DNA from 2 places in the Serratia sp. YWN4 genome. Region 2 is predicted to be linked to the other one. Evidence: predicted binding sites of a transcription regulator. Region 2 holds the regulator's gene; the other holds the start of a gene.

Region 1 (4,431 bases), 1.6 Mb from region 2:
GGTAATACGCGTGGTCAACAGCCGGAATAACCGCTCAAGATCCTGTTTATTGGTGGCCAACACGTCGAAGGCCACCAGCATCATTGCCGCCTGCTGTGGGGTGAGAATACCCGCCTGATGCGGGCCATAGAACGGCTGTTTCTGCCAACGTTCATCCTGTGGCTGCGCCAGCGGTTCTGCTGTTTTGTCCTCCGCCTGCGCCACCGCCTTCCCGCCTAGCGCCAACGCGCCGCCCATCATGCCCAACCCTTGCAGCAAACGCCGACGAGATGGCGATGCGGCTCCCTCTTTTTGAGTTAACGACCCGTTTTCCGGGCCGAGATGATGACTCATGATATGCCGCCCTTAATCCAGACCCAAAACGCCGCGCAGCTGCGCTAAATCTTCCGCCAGCGTGGTGATTGGCCCTTTCATCGCGTTGCGATCCGCATCGGTCAGCTTCTCGTAAGATTCATAACCCTCTGCGGTTTTGTACTTCGCCAGCACGCTATCCACCGTTTTAAAGTTAGCGTCGATCTTCTCCAGCAATGGCTTGTTGGCTTTTTCCAGCAGCGGCCGCAGCAGATTGACGATCTTCTGCGCGCCATCCACGTTAGCCTGGAAATCCCACAGGTCGGTACGGCTGTAACGATCTTCTTCACCGCTGATCTTGCTGGCCGCCACTTCTTCAATCAGGCCCGCAGCCCCACCGACCACTTTGCTCGGCGGGAAGGTTAATTCGCCAATCCGTTTTTGCAGTTCAAGCGTGTCGTTGTAAAGACGCTCGGCATAGTGGCCCATCTCTTGGGTGGTGTTATCGGCAAACAGCGCTTTCTCGAGGCGGTGGAAACCGGTGAAGTTCGGATCCTCTGCCTTTTTCTCATAATCGTCTTCGCGGGCATCAATGCTGCCATCCAGATCGGAGAACAGTTCGGCAATCGGTTCGATGCGCTCGTAATGCTGGCGGGTTGGCGCATACAGTTTACGCGCCTGTGCCACATCACCGGCCTTGATCGCATCGGTAAACAGTTTGGTCTGCTTAACCAACCCTTCGACCTCTTTGGTGACATAGACTTTGTATTCGGCAATCGGGCCAACCAGATCCATGGCGTTCGGTTTGCCATCGCTTGCCGCATCGGCCGCGGCAGTGACCGTCAGCTTGCCTTTCGGGTTGCTCAACAGGCCGCAGGTCATGTCATATTCGCCCGGCTCCAGGTTGGCCGTCATCTTCTGAGTGAAACCCGGTGCAATATTCTCACGCTCTTCCACCACCATCACCCCTTTGAGGATTTCCCACTCAAGGTTTTTCTGGCTGACGTTATGCACCACAAACTGGGTTTTCCCTGCCGGAACGGTCAACTGCATCGGTTCACACTGCTTGTCGTTAACGGTAACCTTGACCTGCGGCACATCCGCCGCCAGCGCATTGAGGCTGAACGCTAATGCAGGAAGAGTTAACAACAGCGCCTTGCGGCGGAATAACGGAGTAGACATGTGAGATTCCCTATTAAATTAATGATGAGTTTTACGTTGCGCCGGGATCGCTGCTGGCCCCGTACGCTGCGGCAGGAAAAAGAATATCAAGGCTGGGATCAGATACAGGAAATAGACCGCCACTTCGCTGACCGTTGGTGCTTCTTGGTAACCGAACATCCCCTCCAGCAGCGTTCCTAGCAACGAATGGGTTGATAGCTGGTTGCTGAGATCAAAGGCGATATCCTGAAAGTGATTCCACAGGCCCGCTTCGTGGAAAGCGCGGATCGCCCCCGCCGCCAAACCGGCGGCGACGAACAGAATAAACAGGCTGGTCCATTTGAAGAATTTGGCCAGATGCAGCCTCACGCCGCCCCAGTAGATCAGCATGCCCACGATAATGGCACTTCCCAACCCCAGAAGCGCACCGATCGGCGCTTCGATACCGACATCCTGCTGGAACGCCGCCAGCAGGAAAAACACCGATTCCAGCCCTTCACGCGCAACGGCAAAAAACACCATCGCCACCAGCGCCCAGCCTTGGCCTTTGCCGGAGCTGAGCGCGTTATCGATCGCCCCTTCCAGATGCACCTTGACCGACTTGGACACCTTACGCATCCAGAACACCATATAGGTCAGAATGCAGACTGCCACTATCGCTACCAGCCCTTCGAACAGCTCCTGCTGTTTTTGCGGGAATTCGCCGGTGGTTTCATTGATGAAGATGCCTAGCGCCAAGCACAGAGCGGCGGCAACTATCACCCCAATCCACATGACGCCAAGCCATTGGCCACGCTGAGTACGCTTCAGATAGCTGGCGATCAGGCTGACGATCAGCGCGGCCTCCAGCCCCTCACGGAACATGATAAGGAAGGGAACGAACATAAATGAGTAACCCCTGAAAAGGCGCTGGCACGCGAGTTATCCAGCAGCAGTCAATGTAAAGAAAAGTAAACAAGAACGATAGTGATTATCATTATGATGAAAAGAAATACAAGAGCCAGATGCGTGATTTTTTCTAATCAAATGTCGCCAGTTGTTACAGCGAGCGCAGGAAAGCGGTGCAGGAAGGGGGATGTTGAAACCTCTCCCCGATGGCCGGGGAGAGGTTAAACAGGCATTACACCGTTTTAAACTCGGCTTCAGCCAGATCAAAACGTTCGGTCATGGTGGCCGAAGGCTTACGGCCCATCAGGCTGACCAGCACGATAGAGATACTGCCGAACAGGAAGCCCGGGATGATTTCATACAGATCCAGCCAGGCATAGTGCTTCCAGACGATCACGGTAATCGCTCCCACCAGCATACCGGCCAGTGCGCCGTTGCGGGTCATGCGTGACCACATGACCGAGATCAGCACCACCGGGCCAAATGCAGCACCGAAACCTGCCCAAGCGTAGCTGACCAGGCCCAGTACGCGGTTTTCCGGGTCAGCGGCCAGCGCGATCGCCACCAGGGCAACCACCAGCACCATGGCACGCCCCACCCACACCAGTTCACGCTGGCTGGCACCTTTACGCAGGAAGGCTTTGTATAAATCTTCCGTGATGGCACTTGAACACACCAGCAACTGGCAGCTTAGGGTACTCATCACCGCAGCCAGAATCGCCGACAGCAGAATACCGGCAATCCAAGGGTTGAACAGCAGCATCGCCAGTTCGATAAAGACCCGCTCACCATTTTGCGACACATTCCCCGCCTGATCCGGGTTGTTAGCAAAATAGGCGATACCGAAGAAGCCCACCGCAATGGTGCCAGCCAGACACAGGATCATCCAGATCATGCTGATACGGCGTGCGCTGCGGATAGTCCGGTGAGAATCTGCCGCCATGAAACGCGCCAGAATGTGCGGCTGGCCGAAATACCCCAGCCCCCACCCCATCAGCGACAGGATGGCGACAAAATTCAGCCCTTTCATCATATCGACGTTGGCCGGGTTTTTAGCGGCAATCACCAGCATCGAACTGTCGATCCCGCCAACGGCGAAAATCACGATCACCGGCGTGAGGATCAGCGCAAAAATCATCAGGCTGGCCTGCACGGTATCGGTCCAGCTGACCGCCAGGAACCCACCGATAAAGGTGTAAAGGATGGTCGCGGCCGCACCGGCCCACAGCGCGGTGGCGTAGCTCATACCGAAGGTGCTTTCAAACAGACGCGCACCGGCAACGATGCCGGAAGCACAATAGATAGTGAAAAACACCAGAATGACGATGGCGGAAATAATCCTCAGCAGTTTGCTGTTGTCTTCAAAACGGCTGGTGAAATAGTCTGGCAGCGTCAGGGCGTTGTTGTTGGCTTCGGTATGCACACGCAACCGGCCAGCCACCAGCTTCCAGTTGAGGTAAGCACCCATCGTCAGGCCGATGGCGATCCAGCTTTCCGAAATACCCGAAAGGAAGATCGCGCCCGGCAGGCCCATCAGCAACCAGCCGCTCATGTCGGATGCCCCGGCGGAAAGCGCGGTGACCACGCTGCCCAGGCTGCGGCCACCCAGAATATAATCATCAAAGTTGTTGGTCGCCCGATAGGCGAGTAAGCCGATTAAGATCATCCCGAAAATGTACACCAGGAAGGTCACCAGCATTGGTGTGCTCATTGTCATTCCACTCTCCACTTTCATTATTCCCTTCATTTTTCAGGCGTAGCGTTGTTGGCCACCGCTTGAAATCTATCGGGTATTTTTATTCACGCTGTTTGCGATGCGATGTATTTCACCCACCAAAGTGCCGAAACGTGGGGCGGATGAATAGAGTTTTTGCCCGGTATTGCCTAAACGTTGGCTATCCTAGATGACGCTATCAACAACCAACAAGATGTTTAACAATAAAGTTACACAAAGTTTACCCTGCGTCACATTTACCCCCTCCATTGGTTGCACCCATCAATCACAAAATGAGTTGCACCTCTCCTTTATCCCCGATAACAGCAGGGAAATACCGCCTCTACCCGCAAAGAAGTACCAATGCCAGCAAGAAA
Region 2 (4,431 bases):
GGCGTATTGAGATCCCAGGCCTGCCGGAACTGACCGAGGTGGGTGGCCAGCGTTGCCATGACCTGAGCGAAACCACCTGTCTGCTGCCGCAATACGGTTCAGGCCCAGAGCCGCACGGTGGTTTCTTCTCCCGTCAGGACTATATCGACATCGTTAAATATGCTCAGGCACGCCAGATTGAAGTGATCCCAGAGATTGACATGCCTGCGCATGCCCGCGCTGCGATCGTTTCCATGGAAGCGCGCTACAAGAAACTGCTGGCTGAAGGTAAAGAGAAAGAGGCGAATGAGTTCCGCCTGGTGGATCCGACCGATACGTCCAATACCACCTCGGTGCAGTATTTTAACCGTCAGAGCTACCTGAACCCGTGCCTGGATTCATCCAAAAACTTTGTTGATAAAGTGATTGGTGAAGTCGCCCAGATGCACAAAGAAGCCGGTCAACCACTGCAAACCTGGCATTTTGGTGGGGATGAAGCGAAGAACATCCGCTTGGGTGCCGGTTATACCGATGTGAAGAAGCCGGAAGCGGGCAAGGGCATTCTTGATCTGAGCAAAGAAGACAAGCCATGGGCCAAGTCTGAGGTTTGTCAGGCGATCATCAAAGACGGCAAAGTGGAAGATATGGAACACTTGCCGAGCTACTTCGGGCTTGAAGTCAGCCAACTGGTGAAAGCGCACGGCATTGACAGCATGCAGGCGTGGCAGGATGGCCTGAAAGATGCCAAAGACTCGAAAGCCTTCGCGACTAAGAATGTTACGGTGAACTTCTGGGATACCCTGTTCTGGGGCGGCTTCGACTCAGCCAACGACTGGGCGAACAAGGGCTATCAGGTGGTGATCTCCAACCCGGATTACGTCTATATGGACTTCCCCTATGAAGTGACCCCGGAAGAGCATGGTTACTACTGGGGCACCCGTTTCAGCGATGAGCAGAAGATCTTCAGCTTCGCACCAAACAACCTGCCGCAAAACGCTGAAACCTCGGTTGACCGCGATGGCAACCATTTCACCGCCAAGAGTGACAAATCATGGCCGGGTGCTTATGGCCTCTCAGCTCAGCTGTGGAGTGAAGTTGTGCGTACCGACCAGCAAATGGAATACATGATTTATCCACGTGCTCTGTCTGTTGCGGAACGTGCCTGGCACCGTGCGAGCTGGGAGCAGGATTATCAAGCCGGTCGTGAATACAAAGGTGGCGAAACCCATCATGTCGATACCAAGACGCTGGAAAAGGACTGGCTGCACTTTGCCAACCTGATCGGGCAACGTGAGTTGGCCAAGCTGGATAAAGGTGGCGTGAGCTACCGTCTGCCAGTGCCGGGAGCACGCGTTGTTGATGGCAAGCTGGAGGCTAATATCTCCTTGCCTGGTTTGGCTATTGAATATTCTACCGATGGCGGCAAACAGTGGCAGCGCTATGACGATCGTGCTCGCCCGGCCGTTGCGGGTGATGTTCAAATCCGTGCGGTCAGCCCGGATGGCAAACGTTTCAGCCGTGCCGAGCCGGTAAAAGCCTAAGCCAAAACTCAGCCCATCTGCGTGTCGGCGGATGGGCTGTAGGTGTAGTCCGTGTCAGAAAGAAGTGCTGCAAGAGAGTGCAATATTTGGAATTATCATTTTCCCCGGCCTGTCCGGGGATTTTTTTGTCTGTAAATCGCAGGCACAAAAAAACCGCCATTAAGGCGGTTTCTCGATTCTGGCAGGCCAGAGTTATCGCTTGTCATGCAGCGTATCGTTTTCGCGGCAATCACCTACTTCACAATGGCCGTACAGGTACAGGCTGTGATTGGTGAGCTTAATACCGTGCTGTTTGGCGATATCACGCTGACGCACTTCGATAGGTTCGTCGCTGAACTCGATCACTTTGCCACAGTCCAGGCAAATCAGGTGATCGTGATGATGCTGCTGGGTCAGTTCGAACACGGATTTACCGCCTTCGAAATTGTGACGAGTCACAATGCCCGCATCATCAAATTGATTCAGTACGCGATAAACCGTTGCCAAGCCGATTTCCTCACCCATATCTATCAGTTTTTTGTACAGATCTTCCGCACTGACGTGATGGCATGCCGGATCCTGCAAGACTTCCAGAATTTTGAGTCGCGGAAGCGTGACTTTTAAGCCGGCCTTCTTCAATGCGTTATTGTTGTCAGTCATGCGGATTCAGTCCTGTTACTGTGCTAATCAAGTTGGGGCGTTTTCGCCTATGGCATTGGTCGGCACAAAAAGAATTAATTGCGTCTCATTATAGAACCGCTTGCTCTAAATAGAAACCGTCGGTTGTTAACAAAGGTATATCTGCACTATTGCATAAGGGTATATGCAACGTCTTGATGGATGGGATAAACCGATGCCGCAGTTTACCCTGATAGTGCGGGAAGTTACAGACTTGTAGCTTCTATTACTCTAATCCGTGATACCGATAGCAGCCCTGTAGCCGACACTATGCGCTTTGCAGGGCTTTTGTACAATATCTGGAGGGGGGCTTAGCCGACGATGTCGGCCAGGCTCAGCTCTTCGCTGATTTGTTTAACCCAGGCATCTACGCGTTCGTTGGTCAGTTCAGGCTGACGATCTTCGTCGATAGCCAAGCCGACGAAGTGATGGTCGTCTGCCAAGCCTTTAGAGGCTTCGAAGTGGTAGCTTTTGGTTGGCCAGTGGCCGATGATCGCAGCACCACGCGGTTCGATGATGTCACGGATGGTACCCATCGCATCGCAGAAATATTCTGCATAGTCTTCTTGGTCACCACAACCAAACAGCGCCACCAGCTTGCCGTTGAAGTCAATATCTTCCAGCGTTGGGAAGAAGTCATCCCAGTCACACTGGGCTTCACCGTAATACCAGGTGGGGATGCCGAGCAGCAGGATGTCGAAAGCTTCCAGATCTTCTTTACTGCTTTTGGCAATGTCGTGAATTTCAGCCACGTCTTTGCCATATTTTTGCTGAAGATTTTTCTGGATCATCTTGGCAATGTTTTCGGTATTGCCAGTATCGCTGCCAAAGAAAATGCCTACATGAGCCATATTGCAGATAACCTTTTTAATTCAGTGGATATACCTTTGGTGTTCGTGGGTTGCTTACCTGCAACGTCGAGCCTTTGGGTATCGTCTTACGTAAGATCAAGGCAAGAGTTCAACGTGGTGACTCTCTCTTACCGGTAAATAACCATCATGCCAGAAATGTGCTCTGGGGTTTTATCGCATTTATGCGATGCGGGGGGATCAGTACCAGCGGTGTTGATCCGGCGTCATCCTTAACGCCGCGCCGCGCGTGCGGCTGAAGAGATCATGATTCTGGCTGTTCTTCCGCCAGTTTTGCCAGCAGCATTTGCTCAATCAATTCGCTGCGACTGATATCGCGCTGATCCGCCAGTTTGTTCAGAGCATCCACGGCGTCTGCGTTGATTTTCAGCTCCACACGCCGTAATCCACGCACTTTGTCACGCCGTAGCTGATTACGCTTATTGATTCTAAGCTGTTCATCACGGGAAAGCGGGTTGGTTTTCGGTCGCCCCGGACGGCGTTCATCTGCGAACAGATCCAGCGTCGTGCGATCCGTTTGTTCTTTTGCCATTGTTGCGGACTACTGCAAGGGAGTTTGCATCAGAAAGCGTTTTCACACTTCCAGACGGTTCAGTTAACACCATTCGGGCCAATAAACCCTAAGCCAAATTTACCTCCAGCCAAGTGCTTGTTTGCACGTTGAACTGGGCGGCAAAATTATATCCCCGCAGGACCCAAGCTATAGCAGCTTGAAAGACGTCGGAAATAGCGCGCCATATTACCCCAGCAGATAGAGCAACGACAATGCTTAACTTAGCCAAAAACGCGCTAACTCGTTCTCTTTAGCACGTTTTTTCACCACTTTGTTTCAGGCTTCATCAAGGAAGCGGCGGATGGCCCGTAACACAGCGTCCGGTTTTTCCGCATGAACCCAATGGCCGGTACCTGCGACGGCGTAAGCTCGGGCCTGCGGGAATTGGCGGGCAATGTCTTCGCGGTACTCATCCTGCACATAAGGCGAAAGCCCACCGCGGATAAATAGCGTTGGATGTGGCCAAGAGGGGACATTTTGCCAGCCGATCATGCTCGCGTATTGTGCGATCAATACCGGCAGGTTGAAGCGCCAGGTTCCGGCATGAAAAGACTTTAACAAGAACTGGATCACGCCTTCTTCATCCAGATATTCGCGCATCAGCTGTGCCGCCGGTTGCCGTTGGCTAATACCGGCATCGGTGACCGCTTGCAGAGCAGCAAAAATCTTGTCGTGGCGGCGGGTGTTATAAGCCACCGGGGCGATATCGATCACAATCAGCCGTTCAACCCGCTCAGGGGCTATCGCCGTGAGCGCCATGGCGGCTTTACCACCCATGGAGTGGCCGATGACGATGACCTTATCCAACTGCAAATCATCCAGCAACGTCAGC

What was found. The regulator Fur, encoded in region 2, represses iron uptake genes when iron is present. The targets are predictions, from matches to a motif close to ATAATAATGAGAACNACTATCAA.
Region 1: a site for Fur is predicted at 2,413-2,435, ahead of efeU (iron uptake transporter permease EfeU). Genes of this name have one in related genera too.

The regions. Positions count from the first base shown of each region.
Region 1 is NZ_CM147696.1:3,175,663-3,180,093, forward strand. It holds gene efeB (iron uptake transporter deferrochelatase/peroxidase subunit) at 1-333, opposite strand, end outside; gene efeO (iron uptake system protein EfeO) at 346-1,473, opposite strand; gene efeU (iron uptake transporter permease EfeU) at 1,492-2,337, opposite strand; gene putP (sodium/proline symporter PutP) at 2,573-4,057, opposite strand.
Region 2 is NZ_CM147696.1:1,530,332-1,534,762, forward strand. It holds gene ACX9GT_RS07170 (family 20 glycosylhydrolase) at 1-1,520, shown strand, start outside; gene fur (ferric iron uptake transcriptional regulator) at 1,713-2,159, opposite strand; gene fldA (flavodoxin FldA) at 2,489-3,028, opposite strand; gene ybfE (LexA regulated protein) at 3,291-3,578, opposite strand; gene ybfF (esterase) at 3,876-4,431, opposite strand, start outside.